2 regions of the Streptomyces sp. NPDC107546 genome follow, and region 2 is predicted to be linked to the other one. Evidence: riboswitches for the same ligand, from Rfam matches in the RefSeq annotation. Region 2 holds a riboswitch; the other holds the start of a gene.
What was found. A riboswitch is a leader RNA that binds a small molecule or an ion and turns the genes downstream of it on or off. The one in region 2 is predicted to bind cyclic di-AMP.
Positions count from the first base shown of each region.

Region 1: another riboswitch for cyclic di-AMP. It lies ahead of ACZ7L1_RS10570 (transglycosylase family protein); the one in region 2 lies ahead of ACZ7L1_RS22485 (transglycosylase SLT domain-containing protein).

Region 1 covers NZ_JBVKBA010000006.1:22,681-27,998, reverse strand. Annotated here, with positions in the region: gene ACZ7L1_RS10585 (nucleoside triphosphate pyrophosphohydrolase) at 1-395, shown strand, start outside; gene ACZ7L1_RS10580 (cytochrome P450 family protein) at 392-1,693, shown strand; gene ACZ7L1_RS10575 (LysM peptidoglycan-binding domain-containing protein) at 1,876-2,874, shown strand; cyclic di-AMP (ydaO/yuaA leader) riboswitch at 3,073-3,239, shown strand; gene ACZ7L1_RS10570 (transglycosylase family protein) at 3,244-3,939, shown strand; gene eno (phosphopyruvate hydratase) at 4,333-5,318, shown strand, end outside.
Region 2 covers NZ_JBVKBA010000015.1:68,526-73,843, reverse strand. Annotated here, with positions in the region: gene ACZ7L1_RS22495 (LolA family protein) at 1-340, opposite strand, end outside; gene ACZ7L1_RS22490 (polyprenyl synthetase family protein) at 617-1,627, opposite strand; cyclic di-AMP (ydaO/yuaA leader) riboswitch at 2,482-2,682, shown strand; gene ACZ7L1_RS22485 (transglycosylase SLT domain-containing protein) at 2,687-3,202, shown strand; gene ACZ7L1_RS22480 (HAD family hydrolase) at 3,240-4,052, opposite strand; gene ACZ7L1_RS22475 (FAD-dependent oxidoreductase) at 4,312-5,318, opposite strand, start outside.

The DNA.
Region 1 (5,318 bases), on a different contig from region 2:
CGCCCTTTTCCATCGACGACGTGGCGGGCGGCATCGTCGCCAAGCTGATCCACCGCCACCCGCACGTGTTCGGGGACGAGACCGCGACGACGCCGGAGGAGGTCAAGGAGCACTGGCTGCGGACCAAGGCGGTCGAGAAGCGGCGCACGTCGGTGACGGAGGGCATCCCGCTCGGCCAGCCGGGCCTCGCCCTCGCCGCGAAGCTGCACTCCCGGGTCCGCACCGCCGACCTCGACGTCCCGCTCCCGCAGGGCGACGGCATCGGCTACGAGCTGCTGGCGCTCGCCGCGCGCGCGGAGGCGGAGGGCGTGGACCCGGAGGCGGCCCTGCGCGCGGCGGCACGCGCGTACCGGGACGCGATCCGGGAGGTGGAGAGCGGGGGCTCGGAGCAGTGAACGGCCAGACCGCCTCCCCCGCCCCCGAACTGTTCACCTGGGAGTTCGCCGCCGACCCGTACCCCGCCTACGCCTGGCTCCGCGAGCACGCCCCCGTGCACCGGACGAGGCTGCCGAGCGGTGTCGAGGCCTGGCTGGTCACCCGGTACGCGGATGCCAAGCAGGCCCTCGCCGACCAGCGGCTGAGCAAGAACCCGGCGCATCACGACGAGCCCGCGCACGCCAAGGGCAAGACCGGCATCCCCGGCGAGCGCAAGGCCGAGCTGATGACGCATCTGCTCAACATCGACCCGCCGGACCACACCCGGCTGCGCAGGCTCGTCTCCAAGGCCTTCACGCCCCGGCGTGTCGCGGAGTTCGCGCCGCGGGTCCAGGAACTCACCGACCAACTCATCGACCGGTTCGCGGGCAGGGGTGAGGCCGACCTCATCCACGAGTTCGCCTTCCCGCTCCCCATCTACGCCATCTGCGACATGCTCGGCGTCCCGCGCGAGGACCAGGACGACTTCCGCGACTGGGCCGGGATGATGATCCGGCACGGGGGAGGACCGCGAGGCGGCGTCGCGCGGTCGGTGAAGAAGATGCGCGGCTACCTCGCCGACCTCATCCACCGCAAGCGCCAGGCGCTGCCCGCCGAGCCCGGCCCCGGCGAGGACCTCATCTCAGGACTCATCCGTGCCTCCGACCACGGGGAACACCTCACGGAGAACGAGGCGGCCGCGATGGCCTTCATCCTGCTCTTCGCCGGGTTCGAGACCACCGTCAACCTCATCGGAAACGGCACGTTCGCGCTCCTCGGTCACCCCGGGCAGCGGGCCCGTCTGCAGCGGTCGCTCGCCGCCGGGGACCGCGACCTGCTCGAGACCGGCGTCGAGGAGCTGCTGCGCTACGACGGCCCGGTGGAGCTGGCCACCTGGCGGTTCGCCACGCGGCCGCTCACCATCGGCGGGCAGGACATCGCCGCCGGCGACCCCGTCCTGGTGGTCCTGGCCGCCGCGGACCGGGACCCGGCGCGCTTCGCCGACCCGGACGTCCTCGACCTCTCCCGCCGCGACAACCAGCACCTCGGGTACGGGCACGGCATCCACTACTGCCTGGGCGCTCCCCTGGCCCGCCTGGAGGGACAGACGGCGCTCGCCACGCTCCTGACCCGCCTGCCGGACCTGCGGCTCGCGGTCGACCCGTCCGACCTGCGGTGGCGCGGCGGACTCATCATGCGGGGCCTGCGCACGCTGCCCGTGGCGTTCACACCGGTACCGGAGAAAGGTCACGAAGCTCCCGCCGACATCCGGACATGACACGGCGAACACGCCGGTGGTCACAAGAAGGTGACAGGATCTCACCTCTGTGATCTTCACGTGATCTACGCTGCATTAACTTGTGACAAGCGATCCAGTGCGGATACGTTCACGCAGCAACGCGGCGGTCCGCACGCCACGGCCGTCGCGTCGGTCGATGCTGTCGTGTGAAAGGCAACCGCATGCTCTCCGGGAACGGTCGTCACCGTCGCCCCCGTCAGGCTCCGGCTCTCCTCGTCGCGGCAGGGGTGACCGGATCAGCGATCGCGATTCCGCTGCTCGGCGCCACCGGCGCGAGCGCGGCCACCGGCGTCACCTGGGACCAGGTCGCGGAGTGCGTCAGCGGCGGCTCATGGAGCGCGGACACCGGCAACGGTCACTACGGCGGGCTGCAGTTGACGCAGGACGACTGGGACAGGTACGGCGGTCTCGACTACGCGCCGAGCCCCGACCAGGCGAGCCGCTCGCAGCAGATCGCCGTCGCCGAGAAGGTCCTGGCGGCCCGGGGCGTGGGGGTCTGGGGCACCTGCGGCCTGCTGAACGGTCTGAGCAAGGACTCCGGCTCCGCCGGTGTCGACACGGGTGTCGCCGGGGACTCGTCGTCCGACGGCGGATCGTCCTCCGATTCCGGTCTCGGGTCCGGTCTTGACTCCGGTCTGTCCGACTCGTCCGGATCATCTGCGTCGACCACTCCGTCGCCTTCTTCATCCTCTTCGTCCCCTTCGTCCTCCTCGTCCTCACCCTCGTTCGGGGCGTCGACCGCCGACGCCGCCAACAGCGCACAGGGGTCCGGTGGTGCTCCGGCGGCCACGACGAAGAGCGATGGGTCGGACAAGTCGACACAGGACGATGCCTCGTCCGGGGCGAGTTCGCCCGAGACCTCGAGCGCCGGTCGTCATCGCGGCGACGGCGCCGACGAGAGTGCGGCGGACGGCCGTACGTCGGACGTGTCCGGCCGGCACGCCTCGCGCGGCACCACGGACGCGCGTGACGCCGTCGACGGTTCGTACACCGTCCGCCCCGGGGACAATCTGTCGTCCATCGCCGACTCCCTTGACCTCAGCGGCGGATGGACGGCGCTGTACGAGGCGAACAGGCAGACGGTCGGCGCCGACCCGAACCTCATCCTCCCCGGTCAGAGCCTTGCGCTCGGCGCCGACCCGACCGGCGACTCGTCCTGAACTGCCCCTTCCGTGGCGGAAGTTGACGACCCACTTCGCGCTGAATGTCCTGTTTGGTGAAAGTGAGATATGGGTCTCATAAGCCCTGATCGTCTTTGAAATTCCGGCGATCGACTGCTTACGGTCGTGATCGCTCGCCACAGCGAGCCCCGGCGGTCGCAACGCCGAATCCTGCCAGCGGCCGTACGGGAACAGTCGTCGCGTCAAGCGCCGTAGGCAGGAGCGGGGGACCCAAGGTAGGCGCCGCATCCGGGAGTTGACCGGAAGCGGCTCGGGGTGAAGCCGTGTTCCGCAAGGGGCACGGCCGGGCAACTCAACCGGCCCGAACCCGACAGCTCACCTCGCAGGCGTCGGTGAGGGGAATGAACCATGCTGTGTTCCGGCAACGGTAAGCACCGCCGCCCGTCCAAGGCCACCCGTGCCATCGCGCTCGCCGGTGTCGCCGGCGCTGCCATCGCCGGCCCGCTCCTCGCGGCCGGGAACGCCTCCGCGGCCACCGCCGCCCAGTGGGACGCCGTCGCCCAGTGCGAGTCCGGCGGCAACTGGCACATCAACACCGGCAACGGCTTCTACGGCGGTCTGCAGTTCACGAACTCCACCTGGGCCGCGTACGGCGGCACCGCCTACGCCTCCCGCGCCGACCTGGCCACCGAGGGCCAGCAGATAGCCGTCGCCGAGAAGGTCCTCGCGGGCCAGGGCAAGGGCGCCTGGCCGGTGTGCGGCAAGGGCCTGACCAGCGCCGCGTACAACGGTTCCGCGGCCACGGGCTCCTCGAGCGGCGCGAAGAGCACCACCACGAAGAGCACCACCACCCGCTCGACCGAGCGGCAGGCGGCCAACCGCTCCGCGCAGCGCCCGGCTCCGCAGAAGACCGTCACCACCCCGACCGGCCAGAAGGTCAAGAAGGGCGACGGCGAGTACAAGGTGGTCAAGGGCGACACCCTCAGCTCGATCGCCGCGACCCACCACGTCCAGGGCGGCTGGACGAAGCTCTTCGACCTGAACAAGGACATCGTCCAGGACGCCGACCTGATCTACCCGGGCCAGCAGCTGCACCTGAAGTGACAGCCACCCGGTAGCCGGGCCGCAGGCCCCTGCCAGGCGTGACCCCCACCGCGGGGGTCGCGTGAGGGCCCACCCCCGTCCCCACGGGCTCCCCGCTCCGGTGCGTGTTCCCCCGTGCGCGCCGGAGCGGGGTTTTTGCTGTCCGCCCTGTTCGCTGTCCCGCCCGTTCGCTGTCACGCCTCTTCGCTGTCCGGCCCGTTCGCTGTCCGGCCGTGCGGATTTCACCCGACCTTTCCCCAGCCCTTTGTTCCGGGCAGGAACAATGTGTACCGTCACCCTGTCCACGGGACGGTCGGTAGGCCGGCCGACAGCCCGGGGCGGTTAGGCTCTAGTCGCAAGGCACAGCCGCAAGGCAGACAGCCCCGCACTTCCAGCGTCACATCCAAGAAGGAGATGCTCGTGCCGTCCATCGACGTCGTCGTAGCCCGGGAAATCCTGGACTCCCGAGGCAACCCCACGGTCGAGGTCGAGGTCGGCCTCGACGACGGCAGCACGGGTCGTGCCGCCGTTCCGTCCGGCGCCTCCACCGGCGCCTTCGAGGCCATCGAGCTCCGCGACGGTGACCCCAACCGCTACCAGGGCAAGGGCGTCGAGAAGGCCGTTCTCGCCGTCATCGAGCAGATCGGCCCGGAGCTGGTCGGCTACGACGCCACCGAACAGCGCCTGATCGACCAGGCGATGATGGACCTGGACGCCACCGACAACAAGGGCTCCCTCGGCGCCAACGCGATCCTCGGCGTCTCCCTCGCCGTCGCCCACGCCGCCTCCGAGGCCAGCGACCTGCCCCTGTTCCGCTACCTGGGCGGCCCGAACGCGCACCTGCTGCCGGTGCCGATGATGAACATCCTCAACGGCGGCTCGCACGCCGACTCCAACGTGGACATCCAGGAGTTCATGATCGCCCCGATCGGCGCGGAGTCCTTCTCCGAGGCGCTGCGCTGGGGCACCGAGGTCTACCACACGTTGAAGAAGGTCCTGAAGAGCAAGGGCCTGGCCACCGGCCTCGGCGACGAGGGCGGCTTCGCCCCGAACCTCGGCTCCAACCGTGAGGCCCTCGACCTCATCCTGGAGGCCATCAAGGAGGCCGGTTACGCCCCCGGCCAGCAGATCGCCCTCGCGCTCGACGTGGCCGCCTCCGAGTTCTACAAGGACGGCAAGTACCTCTTCGAGGGCAAGGAGCGCTCCGCCGCCGAGATGACGGAGTACTACGAGGAGCTCGTCGCGGCCTATCCGCTCGTCTCCATCGAGGACCCGCTGTTCGAGGACGACTGGGCCGGCTGGAAGGTCATCACCGACAAGCTCGGCGACAAGGTCCAGCTGGTCGGCGACGACCTGTTCGTCACCAACCCCGAGCGCCTGGCCCGTGGTATCGAGGAGGG
Region 2 (5,318 bases):
CCGAGTCGCCCTTGCCCTGCTCGCCCCGGGAGAGCGCGCCCGAGGCCAGGCTGTCCTCCAGGCCGCCCAGGTTGGGCAGGCCCAGGTCCGTGCTGATCGTCACCGTGCCGGACATCTGCTGGACGTCCGACTTGGCGATCTTCTCGATGAGCTGCTGCGCGCTGATCTTCGGCAGGTCGGGGTCCCCGGAACCGGCGAACGCCGGGACGAGCCCGATGGTCGCCGCCGCCACGCCCACGACCGTGACCGGGACGACGTACCGCGCGGCCCTGCGCCGCCCGTCGCGTACGTCCTCGGCCTCCCCGGCGGGTGTGCTGTCGTCGGATTCGTACGGTGCCATGTGTGCCTTACCTCCGTCGTCGGCGGCGGCCTGCTGTCTGTGCACTCGTCCACCCCTGCGCCGCCATTCTCCCCCGGACTCCTGTGAGGTGGTCCTCTCCATAGGACCAAATCGCCGGGAGGGAAGCGTCAGACCGCGGGGCCAACTCCGCGTACTTCTGGGGTATGACACGAAAGGCGGGGCACGGTGCCCCACCCCTAGGGGTCGTCAGGGCGGGCCGAAAGGCGTGTGACGTGGCACACGCCAGGCGCGGGTCTCGGGGAGGCGCGTGGCGCGTCACCCTGCCCGGTGCACCACCGCGTCGCACATGTCCGTCAGGGCCGCCTTCGCGCCGCAGTCCGGCAGCGGGGCCAGGGCCGAGCGGGCGTCCTGCGCGTAGCGGACGGCGTCGCGGCGGGCCTGTTCGAGGGCCGGGTGGACCCGGAGCCGGGCGAGGGCGTCGGCGTGGCGGTCGTCGTCCGTGAGGTCGGAGTCCAGCAGCTCGCACAGGGCGACGTCCTCCGGCAGCCCGTGCCGCTGCGCGCGCTCGCGCAGGCGCAGGACCGGGAGGGTCGCGATGCCCTCGCGCAGGTCCGTCCCCGGCGTCTTGCCGGACTCGTGGGAGTCGGAGGCGATGTCCAGGACGTCGTCGGCCAGCTGGAACGCCACGCCGAGACGCTCGCCGTACTGCGTCAGCACATCCACGACCGTCTCGTCGGCGCCCGACATCATCGCGCCGAAGCGGCACGCCACCGCCACCAGGGAGCCCGTCTTGCCGGCGAGGACGTCGAGATAGTGCTCCACCGGGTCACGGCCGTCCCGCGGGCCCGCCGTCTCCAGGATCTGGCCGGTGACGAGCCGCTCGAACGCCTCCGCCTGGATACGGACCGCCTCCGGGCCGAGGTCGGCCAGGATGTGGGACGCGCGGGCGAACAGGAAGTCGCCGGTGAGGACCGCCACCGAGTTGCCCCAGCGGCTGTTCGCGCTGGCCACCCCGCGCCGCACCTCGGCCTCGTCCATCACGTCGTCGTGGTACAGCGTGGCGAGGTGGGTGAGTTCCACGACCACGGCCGAGGGGACGACCCCCGGCGCGTACGGGTCACCGAACTGCGCCGCGAGCATGACGAGCAGCGGCCGGAACCGCTTCCCGCCCGCGCGCACGAGATGCTGCGCGGCCTCGGTGATGAAGGGCACCTCGCTCTTCGTGGCGTCGAGCAGCCCTTCCTCGACAGCGGCCAATCCGGCCTGGACATCGGCTTCCAGAGCCTGGTCCCGCACGCTCAGCCCGAACGGCCCGACGACGGTCACGTGAGGTCTCCTGTCTGCTGACGTCTGCTGACGATCACACGGTCGGTATCGAGGTCGGTCACTTGATCGATGACGTCGTCAGGACGACTCGACTCACCGAGTTTGTCGATCTGTCGCCGCCATCACTCAAGTCAGCGTATCCGGTCAGGTTTCGATCACCACGAGTGCCCGCTGTTCCAGGCCGGGCCGTATCGGATCACGAGAGGTATGTTCTTGATCAGGTGATACGAGCGGGTTTGGAGCGACATAGCGGAAAGCTGCCCCTTCCGGTGGCCGGCGACGCGCACCGGTCCCCGGAAACGCCCCTCGCATCCCGCTTCCGGAGCAGCCCCGCACCCCGAAGGCCTCCGCAGGGCCACGCGACCCCCCGGACGCCCCGCTCGGCACCATCACCCGGCCGGGCTCACCTCCGATCCCGCCGGGACGCCCGGAATCCCGAGGCGCACGCACAGATCGGCTCCATACGGCCCGCTACGGCATGACGGGTGACGTCGGTCACGCCTTCCGATCCGGGGGCGGGGGTTCCCGTAGATCCAGAAACTGTCCGAATTACTCTAATTCGCCACCATAAAACCCCCACCTAAAGGCGATCGTCGAGCCTTTTGTCCGAATTGCCGCCCCAGGATCCCGCATTGCGGATCCCGATCAAGGAAAGTGCGAGTGAGTTAGCTCACGCCGTTGCGGGGCGACGCGAAGCATTCGGAATCTCAACTTCCGCTTTGCTTATGCCAAGTTGAACCCTGTTCAACAAAATGGATCACATCCCTTATTCCCGCATTTCAAGGTCATTTACCTCGGAGTGTGACTTCCAGGCTTGTTCCCGACATGTGCTCTCGCATACCTTCCCAATCGATCCGAGCGGACCGCCGAATCCTGCCGCCGCTCGCGAGCCCATCCACCACCAACGGCAGGAGCGGGGGACCCAGGTAAGCCGCCGGACCGGACACAGCGCCGGAACGGCTTGGGGTGAAGCCGAGTCCTCGGCACCGAGGACAAGGCCGGGCACCTCCCCGCCCGAACCCGACAGCTCACCTCGCAGGCGCCGGAGAGGACTACGACATGCCCGCTTTCGCCCTGCCCGCACGCCGTCTGGACCGCCGCTCCAAGGCCGCGCGCCTCACCCGTGCCCTCGCTGTCGCGGGGACGGGTGCCGCCGTTCTGGCCCTTCCGGTCCTGGGCGCGACCAGCGCTTCCGCCGCGACCCCCGCCTCCGCGACGACCACGACCGCCGCCGCCAAGACCATGACGACGCGCGCCGGAAACCTCGACAGCTGGATCCGTCAGTCGCTGGTCGTCATGCGGCAGCACCGGATCCCCGGCTCCTACTACGGCATCCACCGCAACGTGATGCGTGAGTCGTCGGGGAACCCGTCCGCCATCAACCTCTGGGACTCCAACGCCCGGATGGGCATCCCGTCCAAGGGCCTCCTCCAGGTCATCGACCCGACCTTCCGCGCGTACCACGTGCCGGGCACGTCCTGGAACATCTACGACCCGGTCGCGAACATCACGGCCGCGTGCAACTACGCCGCCCACCGGTACGGCTCCATCGACAACGTCAACAGCGCGTACTGACGCTGTGCGCCGCGCGTACCGAGGCTGAAGCCGAGGTCTAGCGGCCCCCGAAAAGTCGTTCGAGGACGACGGCGATGCCGTCGTCCTCGTTCGACTTCGTGATCTCGTCGGCGACCGCCTTGAGTTCGGGGTGGGCGTTCGCCATGGCGACGCCGTGCGCGGCCCAGTCGAACATCGGGATGTCGTTCGGCATGTCGCCGAACGCGATGGTCTGGGACGGCCCCAGACCCAGATACTCGGCGGCGAGCGCGAGCCCTGTCGCCTTGGTGATGCCGCATGGCTGGAGTTCGACTGTGCCGGGCCCGGACATGGTGACCGTCGCCAGCGAACCGACCGCGCTGCGCGCCGCCGTCGCCAACTCGTCGTCGGTCAGGGCGTGATGGCGCAGCAGCACCTTGCTGATGGGCGCGCACCACAGGTCGTCGCGCCGTTGGACCCGCACCGCGGGCAGCGTGGGGTGCGGCATCCGGTATCCGGGTTCGATGAGCGTGAGCCCGTCCACGCCGTCCTGGTCGACGGCCGCGTACACCTGCCCCACCTCGGCCTCGATCTTGCCGAGCGCGGTCTCGGCCAACTCCCGGTCCAGGGTGACGGAAAACAGCAACCGGTCCGCGCCGGCGTCGTACACCTGCGCGCCCTGCCCGCACACCGCGAGCCCCCTGCCGCCCAGGTCGTCGAGTAGCGGCCGCACCCTGGGGGCCGGACGCCCCGTCACCACGAGGTGCTGCGCGCCGACCGCGGCGGCCCGCGCCAGCGCGTCCCTCGACCGGTCGGAGAGCGTGTCGTCGCCGCGCAGCAGCGTCCCGTCCAGGTCAGTGGCGATGAGTGAATATGCGAGGGGTGCGGCCATGATCAGAGAATACGGATGGAACACCCCCACGACTCACCGCGAACCAGCCGACGTCCGGCCACCCGTCGTGAACCGGCCGACCTACCGCCGACCTACCGCTGACCTACGACTGGCCTGCGGCCGACCTCTGGCCCTCCTGCCAAAGAACCGGTCGGCATCGGCCCCCTCCGAGAACCGGTCGGCATCCGGCTCGACAACCGTGGCCCTGTGGCCCTTCCGAGGGGGAAGGGCCACGCGGTGGTCCGGTGGCCGACCGGGGTCAGCCGTGGGCCGTCGCCAGGTGCTTCGCCAGGCGCGGCGACGCGAACTCCGTGCCACAGACGAACCGCATCACCGGTCCGTAGGAGGCCGCCGCCGGCAGGCCCGTGAAGTACAGGCCCGGGACCGAGGACACATAGCCCGCGCCGAGCTTGGGCGCGCCCCGGCTCACCGCCAGGCGTGTACGCAGCTCATGGCCCAGGAAGTCCATCGCGGAGATGTCCACGCGATAGCCGGTCGCGGCGATGACGTGGTCCGCGGTCATCTCCTCCGTGCGGCCCGTGTGGGTCCGGACCGTCAGGGCCGGGCTGCCGTCCGCCACCGACGCGCTGAGGATGCCGACGACCTCACGCACCTGCACGTTCTCCTGGAAGCGGTCGCGCAGCCACCACGCGCCGAGCGGGCCGAGGACGCGGCTCACCAGGTAGTGGCGGGTCTGGGCGGGCAGGAAGCGGTACGGGTGGGGGTAGTAGCTCAGCGCCCACAGGGACCAGGCACGGCCGAAGGGCGACTCGGGGCGCAGCTTCGGCTGGTCCCACGGGGGTGCGCCGAAGGCGACCCTGCCCTGCCCGCGCGCTACGACGCGCACCCGTGCGCCCGCCTCGGCCGCCAGCGCCGCCGTCTCCAACGCGGACTGGCCGGCGCCCACGACCAGCAGTTCCTTGCCTGAGAACCGGCTGAGGTCATGGTGCTGGGAGCTGTGCGAGACCGGACCGGTGGGCGTGGGGCCGTCGACTGCCGCGGCGGCCAGCTCCGGTGGGAGGTGGGCGAGTCCCGACAGGCCGGTCGCCACCACGACCGCCCGAGCGGTGAACAACTCGCCCGAGTCCAGCTTGAGATCGAAGCCACCGCCCTTGTGGCGGTCCACGGAGACCACCCGGACCCGCTCCAGCTCGGGCACCAGCTTCTGCTGGAACCACTCCCCGTACGCGATGAACGTCTCGACCGGGATGATGTCCTCGTCCGTCACCAGTCGGCGGATGCCCGCCGCGTCGCAGTAGTCGGCCA